DNA from 2 places in the Labrys sp. LIt4 genome. Region 2 is predicted to be linked to the other one. Evidence: predicted binding sites of a transcription regulator. Region 2 holds the regulator's gene; the other holds the start of a gene.
The links. The regulator HrcA, encoded in region 2, represses chaperone genes, less so after heat shock. The targets are predictions, from matches to a motif close to GTTAGCACTCNCNNNNNGNGAGTGCTAAC.

Region 1 (6,340 bases), on a different contig from region 2:
CTGATGTGCGCAGCCACCGTCTGCGTGCTGTTCCCCACGATCGCCCTTGCAGCGACAAGTGCGCAAGACTTTGTGAGCAAGGCGGCTGTTTCGAACATGTTCGAAATCGAATCCAGCAAGCTGGCATTGAAAAACGCGAGCAATGCCGATGTGAAAGCGTTCGCGCAGCAGATGATCGACGATCATACCAAGGCAGGTGATGAACTTAAGTCCACGCTTGCGGCCGCCGGCAACATCCAAATGCCACAGGCACTGGACGCCGCCCATAAAACAAGCCTGGACAGCCTGGCGGGCAAGTCCGGCGCGGCTTTCGATGACGCTTATGTCGCCGACCAGAAGAAGGCGCATGACGAAGCCGTCGCCCTGTTCACGGAGTACTCGACCAGCGGTGACAATCCTCAACTGAAGGGCTTTGCGGGCAAGACATTGCCGGTCCTCAAGATGCATCAACAGCACGCTCAGAAGTTGGGCGCCAGCGCCGATACAACTTCTTCTTCGCGCCAGCCCACCAGCGCGGAACCCACTTTGCAGGAAGGGGCCAACAGCTTCACCGAAGGCCAGGCCCGCGATCGGCTCTCGGCCGCTGGCTACGCTTCCATTCAGGGGCTCGCGAAGGATGACAAGGGTATCTGGCGAGGAAACGCGACCAAGAACGGCAAGTCCGTATCGGTCGGCCTGGACTACAAAGGAAATATCGTCGCGCAATAATTCAGAATTAAGTGAATCTATTCACGTAAAATGGAGCGATCGAGATGAAAAGAACGATTAGTGGCTTGTTCGATACACGAGAGCAGGCTTCGATGGCTGTCAAAGAGCTTCGGGCTGCTCGCATTCCGGAGGCCGATATCGGGTTGGTGTCCAACAATGTCGATGGCGTTGACCCGGACGGAGATGCCGCGACGGACGCCACCACGGACGCCGGAGCGGGGGCTGGAGTTGGAGCGGCCGTCGGCGGCATTGGTGGCCTTCTGACAGGTCTTGGCGTGATGGCCATTCCCGGGGTTGGGCCGGTCGTTGCAGCTGGCTGGCTCGCCGCGACGGTCGCGGGCGCGGCTACGGGAGCCGTTGTCGGTGGCGTGGCCGGCGGGCTCGTGGGGGCTCTGACCGATCGGGGCGTCGAGAAGGATGAGGCTCAAGTCTACGCCGAGGGCATACGTAGAGGCGGCAGCCTGGTGACCGCTACGGTTGACGATGACAATGCCGAGACTGCCAGGGCTATTTTGCAGCGCGGTTCCGTGGATGTCCGCACGCGCGAGCAAACTTATCGGAATGAGGGCTGGTCGGGCTTCGTCGAGGACGCGCCCATCTATACGAGCGATCAAGTTCGGGCGGAGCGAGACAGATATTCGCGCTCAGATGGCTTGTAAGAATCCGTTGCCTTCGACGATGTGATGCCGGATGCCACTCCCGTTCGGGAGTGGCACGGCCGTCATCGATCAGAAGTCCATGCCGGCGCCGGGGGGCATGGCAGGAGCTGCTTCTTTCTTCGGCTTTTCGGCCACCATGGCTTCGGTGGTCACGAGCAGGCCGGCAACCGAGGCCGCATCCTGCAGGGCTGTACGGACGACCTTGGCAGGATCGATCACGCCCTGCTCGAAGAGATTGCCGTATTCGCCGGTCTGGGCGTTCCAGCCATGGGCGTATTCGGCGCTTTCCCGCAGCTTGCCGACGACGAGCGAGCCTTCCCAGCCGGCATTTTCGGCGATCTGGCGTATCGGCGCCTCGATTGCGCGGCGAATGATGTCGATGCCGTATTTCTGGTCGGCATTGTCGGCCGTCAGAGCGTCCAGGGCTTTGGATGCCCGCAGCAGGGCTACGCCGCCGCCCGGAAGAATGCCTTCTTCGACTGCAGCGCGCGTCGCGTGCATGGCGTCATCGACCCTGTCCTTGCGCTCCTTGACCTCGACTTCGGTCGCCCCGCCAACGCGGATCACCGCGACCCCGCCCGCGAGCTTCGCCAGCCGCTCCTGCAGCTTCTCGCGATCATAGTCGGAGGTCGTCTCCTCGATCTGCGCCCTGATCTGGGCCACGCGCCCGTCAATGTCGTTCCTGCCGCCCGCACCGTCAACGATGGTGGTGTTTTCCTTCTCGATCACCACCTTCTTGGCCCGGCCGAGCATATCGAGCGTCACGTTCTCCAGCTTGATGCCAAGATCCTCGCTGATCACCGTACCACCGGTAAGGATGGCAATGTCCTCGAGCATGGCCTTGCGCCGGTCGCCGAAGCCCGGTGCCTTGACGGCCGCAACCTTCAGGCCGCCGCGCAGCTTGTTCACCACCAGCGTCGCCAAAGCCTCCCCTTCCACGTCTTCCGCGATGATGGCGAGGGGCTTGCCCGACTGCACGACCGCCTCCAGGATCGGCAGCAAGGCCTGGAGGTTGCCCAGCTTCTTCTCGTGGATGAGGATGTAGGGATCCTCGAGTTCGACGCGCATCTTCTCCTGGTTGGTCACGAAGTACGGCGAAAGGTAGCCGCGGTCGAATTGCATGCCCTCGACGACTTCGAGCTCGGTCTCGGCCGTCTTGGCCTCCTCGACGGTGATCACGCCTTCATTGCCGACCTTCTGCATGGCCTCCGCCAGGAAACGCCCGATCTCGGTGTCGCCATTGGCCGAAATCGTGCCGACCTGGGCGATCTCGTCGTTCTTGGTAATTTTCTGTGCGTTGGCCTTCAGTTCGGTGACGACCGCCTCAACGGCCTTGTCGATGCCGCGCTTGAGGTCCATGGGATTGATACCCGAGGCCACCGCCTTGGCGCCTTCCTTTACGATAGCTTGAGCGAGAACGGTCGCCGTGGTGGTGCCGTCGCCGGCCAAGTCGTTGGTCTTGGAGGCAACCTCGCGCACCATCTGGGCGCCCATGTTCTCGAACTTGTCCGAGAGCTCGATCTCCTTGGCGACGGTGACGCCGTCCTTGGTGATGCGGGGCGCGCCGAACGACTTCTCGATCACGACGTTGCGGCCCTTCGGGCCCAGCGTGACCTTGACGGCATTGGCGAGAATGTCGACGCCGCGCAGCATCTTGTCACGCGCGTCGGTGGAGAATTTGACTTCCTTGGCAGCCATTGGATCTCTCCTGCAATAGGCAGCTATCTAGACTGTAATGGGGATGAAGAAGCCGTCAGGCGGCCTTCTTCACGGCACTGGCGTTTTCGACCACGCCCAGCACGTCGCTTTCTTTCATGATGAGGAGATCTTCACCATTGATCTTGATCTCGGTGCCTGACCATTTGCCGAACAAAATGCGGTCCCCGACCTTCACGTCGAGTTCGACCAGCTTACCGGCCTCATCCCGCGCACCAGGACCGACCGCGACGACCTCACCCTGCTGCGGCTTCTCCTTGGCCGTATCGGGAATGATGATACCGCCCGCCGTCCTTTCGTCGGCTTCGATGCGGCGGACCAGGACGCGATCATGCAATGGACGGAACGTCATATCGTTCTCCTTCAAGGACAAACAATTTTGAGTGTTCCACCGCTCCGATCCTGGGACCGGAGCGGGGCGCGCGACCCAAGCGGCGTCGCGCGCGAAATGAGGTGGTTGAGGGCTTTTTCGATTTCAAGAGCGTCGATGGAAATTTTTAGCAGTCCGGGGCATTGAGTGATAATCCATTGAATGCGTTGATGTTTTTTGTCCTTTTCGTGCATGCCGGTCGAGCCGGGGCTCAGGCGGGACTGTCTGAGGGCGCTCGCATGCATGCCCATTCAAAATCATTCGGTGGCCTCTTGAAATGCCGGAGGCGTGACCTAACTCGTATTTGCCGGGCGCCTCAAGGGGACCGGCATTCCCGCTCTGCGGCCAGGTGCGCGGCGGGAAAACCAAACTTGTATCCATGTTGCTTCAACAGGAGGATGTGGCTATGAGAACCACTCTTGACTTTACACCGCTGTTCCGCTCGAGCATCGGTTTTGACCGGATGCTGAATGCCCTGGAGGCGACGAGCCGTATTGAAACGGCCGGCAATTGGCCGCCCTACGACATCATCAAGACAGGCGACGACGACTACCGCATTGACATGGCGGTAGCGGGCTTTTCTCAAGACGAACTGAGCATTACCCAGGAGCGCAACGTCTTGATGGTGTCCGGTCAGAAGACAGGCGAAGATACAGCGCAATATATGCACCGGGGCATTGCCGGACGCGCCTTTACGCAACGCTTTGAGCTTGCCGACCACATCAAGGTCGTGGGCGCGAACCTCGACAGGGGCCTGCTGACGATCGATCTCAGGCGTGATCTTCCCGAAGAGATGAAACCGCGCCGGATCGAGATCGCGGGGGGCGATGCTCAAGCCAAGACCGGCATGCGGGCGATCGAAAGCGAGAAGCACGCGGCCTGATAGCCGAATGGCCACGCAAGGCAAAGCGCCGGACGGAAAGATCCGGCGCAGCCGAGAGCATTTGTCAACCGATTGAGCATGAAGGAGACAGATGATGAGTGTGCGCGATCTAATTCCTTGGGGGCGCAACAGCGCCGGCCAGCTTCCCAGCTTCTTTCGAGAGGGGGACCGCGATCCCTTCCTGTCGCTGCACCGCGAGATGAATCGGCTGTTCGACGATGCCTTCCGATCGTTCGACACCAGACTGCCGAATGTCGGCAGGATCGGCTCTTCCGGTGCCAACTGGCCTAGCGTCGAAATCTCGGACAATGAAAAGGAGATCACGGTGACCGCCGAGGTGCCGGGGCTGGCGGAGAGGGATATCGAAGTATTCCTCAGCGAGGGGGTGCTGACGGTGAAGGGCGAAAAGCGCTCGGAGACTGAGGACAAGGAAAAGCAATTTTCCGAACGCTTTTATGGTCGCTTCGAGCGTCGTATTCCGGTCGGCTTCGAAGTGGAAGAAGAGAAGATCAGTGCCCGTTTCAAAAATGGCGTGCTGACTGTCACGCTTCCCAAGACCGAAAAGGCGAAAGCCCAGGTTAGGCGGATCGAAGTAAAAAGCTGACCTTCATGGCGGCGGTTGCATGTACATATGCGGCCGCCTCGCCGGGCATATTAGGCAATAAGGTTCCTGAAGCTTGATTCCAATTTGTGATGAGCAAAGTTTCATTTGAAAAACCGGCCCGATTTATGCCTCGGACGAACCTGTTACATCAGGTCTCCAGCGTAGCAGAGGCTTCATATTATCTCTTGCATCGTTGGCCGCCGCAAAGAGGTCCAGCGTATTTCGCCGCGCGCGAGGCATGTTACCTGGCTGCCCTCGGGCGGATGAACCCGGATGAATGCCGCCGAATTTTTGCTCGGGCGTTGGACGAAGCGGGAATGCCGGTTCTGGATGAATCCACTGAAGCCGCCGGCGTCGCGCTGACGGAGGATAGGACATCAACGCCCGTGACCTTTACGAGGTCCGGGGCGTGGGAGAATAAAAACCTTCGCTCGTCCAAGGAACGGCTGCGCAGAGCCCGAGACGCCCACGGTCCGGACCGGGCATCGCTGCGAGACCCGCGGTTTGCGCTTACAAGGTTCGGTCCGACCCATGAGTTTGTTGTTGGGGGGCAAAGCGCCTGACGTGCTCCGAAAGCAAGATAAGGAGGTCGAGATGGTGAATATCGGTGATGTTGTCCGTATCAAGCTCGGTATAGTGACATCGCTGTCGGTGATGTTCGACATCGATGCGACCTTTGAAGTCGTCGCATTGCATTTCGGTCCCGGCAATGATCCGGAAGGAAACGTCGATCTCATGAGGCCCGACGGCAAGATCGAACCATGGTTTCCGGCTTCACGGCTCGAAAAGGCTCCTGTGCGCCGGCCCACCCACTAGCGGGCCGAACGCAGGATCAGGTCGAACGGCGTCGGAATCCGTGTCGTCCCACAGGGCGCCAGCCGTGCGGGATGATATTCCGGGGAGGAGCGCGTGTTTTATTCCATGCCGACCTCGGTTGCTACGAGGCCTTTGGAAAGCCGAGCGCGCGGGCCGGACCGTCCGCTCTTCTTGCGGTGTTCCAGCGGGAAAGCGTGCAAGGTCCGGGCATGCGGAACGACTCCGAGGCCGTTGTAAAAATACCGTCCAAGCCCTTGAAACGGCCTTGGTTTGTACCATTTCTTTGCGCGTCGGGCGCCCGATGGGGCTCGATGCGGACGCCGACTGCGTCTGGCGTCCTGCTTGTAACCATGTTGCTTTGATGAGGATGTGGCTATGAGAACCTACGACTTCACCCCTTTTGCCCGTTCGGCAATTGGCTTTGACCGTCTCTTCGAACTTCTGAACGCAGGTTCGAAGGAAACAGCCGAAGGCTATCCCCCCTACGACATCATACGCACGAGCGAAGACGGTTTCCGCATAAGCTTGGCGGTCGCCGGATTCAAATCCAGCGATATAAGCATTACTGCCCAGCAAAATCTCTT
Region 2 (6,340 bases):
CGGAATTCTGACCATCTCGGATCGCGCCAGCGCCGGGATCTACGAGGACAAGAGCGGCCCGGCCATCACCGGCTTCATGCAGCGCGTGCTGACCTCGCCCTGGGACCCGGTGGTGCGTGTCATCGCCGACGAGCAGGATCTGATCGAGCGCACGCTGATCGAGCTCGCCGACGAGGCAGGCTGCTGCCTCATCTGCACCACCGGCGGCACGGGCCCGGCCCGGCGTGACGTCACGCCCGAGGCCACCGAGGCGGTCTGCACCAAGATGATGCCGGGCTTCGGCGAGCTGATGCGCCAGGAAAGCCTGAAATATGTGCCGACGGCCATCCTGTCGCGCCAGACGGCGGGCATTCGCGGCCGGACCCTGATCGTCAACCTGCCGGGAAAGCCGGCCTCGATCGAGCAATGCCTGATGGCGGTCTTCCCCGCCATTCCCTATTGCATCGACCTGATCGAGGGGCCGAGGCTGGAGACGGACCCGGCTGTGTGCAAGGCGTTCAGGCCGGGGCAGTGAAGGGATACGCGCCATGACGGCCTGTTTGGATCGCCCGGAGCCATAATCGTGTTCAAGCCGCATGCGGGGCCCGGGCCGATCCGGATCGATTTCCTGCTGGTTCCCCAATTCTCGATGATGGCGTTTTCCTCTGCCGTCGAACCTCTGCGCGTCGCCAACCGCATGGCCAGGCGGCAGGTCTTCGATTGGCGGGCCTGGTCGATGGACGGCAAGCCGGTCAGCGCCTCCAATGGCTGGCCGATTCCGGTGGGGGGCGCGCTGCCCGCCAGCGACGACATCCCGACCCTGATCGTCTGCTCCAGCTTCGAGCCGGAGCACTATGCCAGCAAGGCGATGCTGGCGCGCCTACGCCATCTCGCCCGCCGCGGCACCGAGATCGGCGCCCTCGATACCGGCGCCTGGATCCTGGCGGCGGCCGGCCTGCTCAGCGGCGGCAAGGTCACCATGCATTGGGAGGCGGCGCCGGGCTTCGCCGAGGCCTTTCCCGACATCGAGATCAGCGAGGCCCTGTTCGAGGTGTCGGCCAAGCATTTCACCTGCGCCGGCGGGACGGCGGCGCTCGACCTGATGCTCGACATGATCGCCCGCCAATATGGCCAGGCCCTGGCGGTGGCGGTCTCCGAACAGTTCATCCACGACAGGCTGCGCCCGCGCCATGACCGCCAGCGCATGAGCCTGCCCAAGCGGCTGGGCGTCGCCAACAGCAAGCTGATCCGCGTGGTGGTGGCTATGGAGGCCAATCTGGAGACGCCGCTCGACGCCAAGGCCCTTGCGGCCCTTTCCGGCGTCTCGGCCCGCCAGCTCGAACGCCTGTTCCGGGCCGAGCTCAAGGATTCGCCGGCCAATTACTATCTGCAGCTCCGGTTGCAGCGCGCCCGCCTGCTGCTGCGCCAGACCGACATGAGCGTGATGGAGATCGCCATGGCCTGCGGCTATTCCTCCGCATCCTGTCTTTCGCGATCTTATCGCGCGCATTTTGCGGTGACGCCGCGCGAGGACAGGCGTGAGGGCGAAAATCCCGGCGTGCAGAAGCGATCCTGATCTCGGCTGCCGGCACGCCCAGGCAGAGGGGCCGGTCTACACAAAAGTGGCCCTGGCTTATGTCGTGCCTGGGTTTGACCTGGGCATCCAGCGGCTCGGCCGTCGTCATGAAGGATAGGCTGGGTTGCCGGGTCAAGCCCGGCAATGACAAGGCTCACGCCATAATCGAGGATCGGCCAGGAATTACCCGCATTGCCGTCAGGGCTTCAGCAGTTTCCCGATGACCTTGGCAGTATAGTCGACCATCGGCACCACGCGGGCATAGTTCAGCCGTGTCGGCCCGATCACGCCGAGCACGCCGACGATCTTCTGGTTGGCATCCCGGAAGGGAGCAGCGATCATCGAGGAGCCGGAGAGCGAGAACAGCTTGTTTTCCGATCCGATGAAGATACGCACCCCGTCGCCGCCTTCAGCGCGGCCGAGCAGATCGATCAGGTCCTTCTTGGCCTCGATGTCGGCGAAGAGCAGACGGATGCGTTCCAGGTCTTCGCCGGCGTGCAGGTCTTCCAGGAGATTGGCCTGGCCGCGCACGATGAGCTGGCGCGGCAGGTCGGAGGAGCCGCCGCTCCAGCTTGCCAGGCCGGTATTGATCAGCTTGGTGGTGAGGTCGTCGAGTTCGGCGCGCCCGGCGTCGAGGGCGCTGCTCATCTCGCGTTTGAGGTCCTCGATCGTCTTGCCGCGGGCGCGGGCGTTGAGATAGTTGGAGGCTTCCACCAGCGCCGATGTCGGCAGGCCGACCGGCACGGTGATCACGCGGTTTTCCACCGCGCCTTCCTCGGAGACCAGGATGACCAGGGCCTGGGTGGGTTCGAGGCGCACGAATTCGATATGCTTCAGCCGCTGGTCGCGCTTGCCGGTGACGACGACCCCGGCGCCGCGCGACAGGCCCGACAAGGTGGCCGAGGCTTCGATCAGCACGTCTTCAAGGGAGCGGGAGGGCGTCCTCGCGCGGATCTGGGCATCGATCTGCGCGCGGTCCTGAGCGGCGAGGTCGCCGAATTCCAGCATGGCGTCGACGAAGAAGCGCAGTCCCAGTTCGGTCGGCAGCCGCCCGGCGCTGGTATGCGGCGCCTGGATCAGGCCGAGCAGTTCCAGGTCCTGCATGACGTTGCGCACCGAAGCGGGCGACAGCGAGGTCGGCAGCAGGCGCGAAATGTTGCGGGAGCCGACGGGTTCGCCCGTTGCAAGATAGGAATCGACGATCTGACGGAATATCTCGCGCGAGCGTTCGTTCAGCTGAGTAAGTTCACTCGAAGGAAGGGTCGGCGTCACAGCGGACAAGGTCTGTCTCCTCGACACTAATGTGACGAGCATTCGGCGATTGTTCAATGGTGGAATTGCAGTTTCCGCAGCGCTATGCAGTGTCTCCGCTCGTTCGAGTTTCGCCTATCGTCTCGTCTGGCCAGAGGAAACCCGGCATGGTCGAATCAGTTCCGCCTTCCGCCCGTGCTCTCGTCGATTTTTGGGTCGATGCCGGCCCCGAGCGCTGGTTCGAAAAGGACGAGGCGTTCGACCGCGACTTTCGCGAGCGGTTCCTGCCCCTGCATCAGGCCGCAATGCGCGGCGAACTCGACGGATGGGGTGCGACTGCGCCGGGTGCCCTCGCGCTGGTGCTGCTGCTCGACCAGTTTCCACGCAATGCCTTTCGCGACACGCCTGCCATGTATGCCGGCGATCCCCTGGCACGGCGGGCCGCAGCAGCGGCGCTGGCGGCTGGCCATGACCGCAGCATCGACCCGCAGCTGCGCATCTTTTTCTACCTGCCCTTCATGCATTCGGAGGAACTCGCCGACCAGGAGCGCTCCCTCGCTTTGTGCCGGACGCTGGAAGGCGACTATCTGCGCTATGCCCGGGAGCATCGCGACATCGTGGCCCGCTTCGGCCGCTTTCCTCATCGCAACGCCATTCTTGGGCGCATCTGCACGCCGGAAGAACAGCGCTTTCTGGATGACGGAGGATTTGCGGGCTGAGGCCCGGCATTCCAGTCGCAACTACGATTGCGGAGGCGTTTTCCGTCATTGCGGACGCAGCGCTAGAGCGTTTCGCGGTTTGGTGGAATCACCAAGAATCGCAAAGACGCGCCGAATTAAAGAGCTGGAGCAAAGCAGCGTTTCCGTCTAAACGCGCTTTGCTCTAGGCCTTGTCGATCACGTGGAAGAAGGAGCCGGTGACCTGGCCGCGGCGCCCGCCCAGGGCGCCCAGGGGCGTGCCGTTGGCGTCGCTGACCTCGAAAAGCGGCGTGTCGTCGGAGCGCAAGGTTGTCGAGTAGTGAAACTCGTGGCCGCGCACCCGGCTGCCACGTGCGCCGAGCGGGCAATCCTGCTTCAGTTCTGCCAGGCGGTAGCCCAGATTCATGCGGCGCTTGGCGAAGCTGGTCTCGAGATCGAGCAGGCCGGTCATGCGATGAGCCGTGCCCTCGGCATCGATCAACACCCGGCCGAGCACCATATAGCCTCCGCATTCGCCGTGCACCGGGCGGGTTTGCGCGAACAGGCGCAGGGCTTTCTGGAAGCGGGTGGCGGTGGCGAGGCGAGCGCCGTGGAGTTCGGGATAGCCGCCCGGCAGCCAGGCGACGTCGGCATCCTCGGCCGGCCCCTCATCGGCCAGCGGCGAGAAGGGGATGATCTCGGCGCCCTGGCGGCGCCAGCCGGCGATGAGATGCGGATAGATGAAGGAGAAGGCGGCATCGCGGGCCAGGGCGATGCGCTGGCCAGGTGGGCGGAGGCCCGCTTCAATCGGTTCACCCGGGCGGAGGCCCGCTTCAGTCGATTCAACGGGGCGGCGGCCCATATCGCGCCCGGCCGTCGGCAGTCTCGTCGGCTCGGCCAGCGCCCGGATTGCGCCGATGTCGCAATGGGTTTCGACGAAATCGGCCAGAGCTTCAAGGCGGCGGTCGAGCTCGACAGTCTCGTCGGCCTGGACGAGGCCGAGATGACGCTCGGGCAGGACGAGGTCGGCATTGCGGGGAAGCGTACCCACCACCGGCAGCCCGGCCTCCTCGATGCCCTTGCGTGCCAGGGCTTCGTGCCGGGGGCTCGCGACCTTGTTGAGCACCACGCCGGCGACCCGCACATCGGGACGGAAGCTGGCAAAACCCTTGGCCACCGCGCCGGCCGACTGCGACTGACCGGAGATATCGAGCACCAGCAGCACCGGCCATCCCAGCAGCGCTGCCAGGCCGGAGGAGGAGCCGTCCCCGCTGGCACCGTCGCTGATAACGCCGTCGAACAATCCCATCAGCGCCTCGCCGATGAAGAGCTCGGCATCGTTGCCGGCCTGCCGAGTGAGGCCGTCGATGAGGGCCGGGCGCATCGCCCAGCTGTCGAGATTATAGCTGACCCGCGAGGCGGCTGCGGCATGAAAGCCGGGATCGATGTAATCGGGCCCGCATTTCATCGGCTGCACCGCGACCCCGCCGCGGGCGAGGGCGCGCAGCAGGCCGAGCACCAGGGTGGTCTTGCCGGAGCCCGAGCGGGGAGCGGCGATGAGAAGGCCGGGAGGGATCATGTGCCGTTCCTGCCCCGGCCGGGAGCTGCACGCAAGAGCGTTTTGCGATTGAATGGAATACGGGGCGCGCAGGCATCCTTGCCGGCTCTTCGTCAGTCTGGCGGAGCGGGTCCAGGAGCACGCGCCTTCCTCCAGAGGGTTCGATCCGGAAATCCTCACCGCAATTCGGGACCCCTCTTGAAACCCCTTTGTGCTTGCCCATATTGAGATTGTTCCGGAGTTGCCGGAACGGGGACGCCGTCAGGGTCCCGTCACAAAGTCGCTTCCTGCGAGGGCTTTGCAATGTCGCGCGTACCAACCTTGAACTCTCCCTTCCTGCTCGGCTTCGATGAGATCGAACGAGCCCTGGACAGGGTCGCCAAAGCCGCCAATGACGGCTATCCGCCCTATAATATCGAGCGAGTCGGATCCTGTGACCGGCCGCCGGAGAGGCTGAGAATCACACTCGCCGTCGCCGGTTTCAGCCGCGAGGAACTCGACGTCTCGATCGAGGAAAACCAGCTCGTCATCCGTGGACGGCAGGTGGACGACAAGTCCCGCGTCTTCCTGCATCGCGGTATCGCAGCCCGCCAGTTCCAGCGCACGTTCCTTCTTGCCGATGGCATGGAGGTGATGGGCGCCGATTTGAAGAACGGCCTGCTTTCCGTCGATTTGATCCGCCCGGAGCCCGAGCGCGTCGCCAAGCGCATCGACATCGCGGTGCGGGACTGACGGTCCGGTTGCCCCTTTTTTCCATTGTTTCTCAACGTTCAGGAGGTTCCTATGATCCGGAACGATAAGACTGCTGTGCCGACCCCCGAAATGCTGGCTGCCCTGGGCGCCGGGCATGTCGCCTATGTCAAGCCGATCATGTCGGAAGATGCCATGCGGCTCTATCCGCAGTTGGGCGAGATCCGCCCCGGCTTGAAGCTGTTCACCCTCAATGCCGCCGATGGTACGCCGATCATGATTGCCGATTCGGCCGAGGGGGCGGTCGCCAATGCCTGGCAGCAGGAACTGGTACCGGTTTCCTTGCACTAATATGAGCGGTCGCGATGTTTGACTCCCGCGTCGTTGCGGGCGTAGCGGAGCAATCCAGGAGCCATAGCTGCCGCGACGACGAGCGCTGGATTGCTTCGCTACGCTCGCAATGACGGGGTTTGGCTGACTGAGAAAACCTGTCTTAACAAAGAGCCAAGCGCGATTTGAAGACATCGCGCTTGGCTCAATCCAGGCGGCTTACGGGAAGTGTATCCGCGGGTCGCGGATCGAAGGCGGCGAAGCGCAGGCTTCGTCGCC

Region 1: the regulator HrcA is predicted to act here: its motif matches at 3,580-3,608, upstream of groES (co-chaperone GroES).

The regions. Positions count from the first base shown of each region.
Region 1 covers NZ_JAGIPY010000028.1:42,642-48,981, reverse strand. The annotation lists gene J8I29_RS29040 (DUF4142 domain-containing protein) at 1-708, shown strand, start outside; gene J8I29_RS29035 (hypothetical protein) at 801-1,367, shown strand; gene groL (chaperonin GroEL) at 1,437-3,065, opposite strand; gene groES (co-chaperone GroES) at 3,121-3,435, opposite strand; gene J8I29_RS29020 (Hsp20 family protein) at 3,860-4,336, shown strand; gene J8I29_RS29015 (Hsp20/alpha crystallin family protein) at 4,431-4,940, shown strand; gene J8I29_RS29005 (hypothetical protein) at 5,535-5,756, shown strand; gene J8I29_RS29000 (Hsp20 family protein) at 6,132-6,340, shown strand, end outside.
Region 2 covers NZ_JAGIPY010000011.1:94,170-100,509, forward strand. The annotation lists gene mog (molybdopterin adenylyltransferase) at 1-514, shown strand, start outside; gene J8I29_RS20150 (GlxA family transcriptional regulator) at 563-1,555, shown strand; gene hrcA (heat-inducible transcriptional repressor HrcA) at 1,754-2,836, opposite strand; gene J8I29_RS20160 (DUF924 family protein) at 2,974-3,525, shown strand; gene J8I29_RS20165 (cobyrinate a,c-diamide synthase) at 3,689-5,062, opposite strand; gene J8I29_RS20170 (Hsp20 family protein) at 5,345-5,773, shown strand; gene J8I29_RS20175 (DUF1150 domain-containing protein) at 5,825-6,082, shown strand.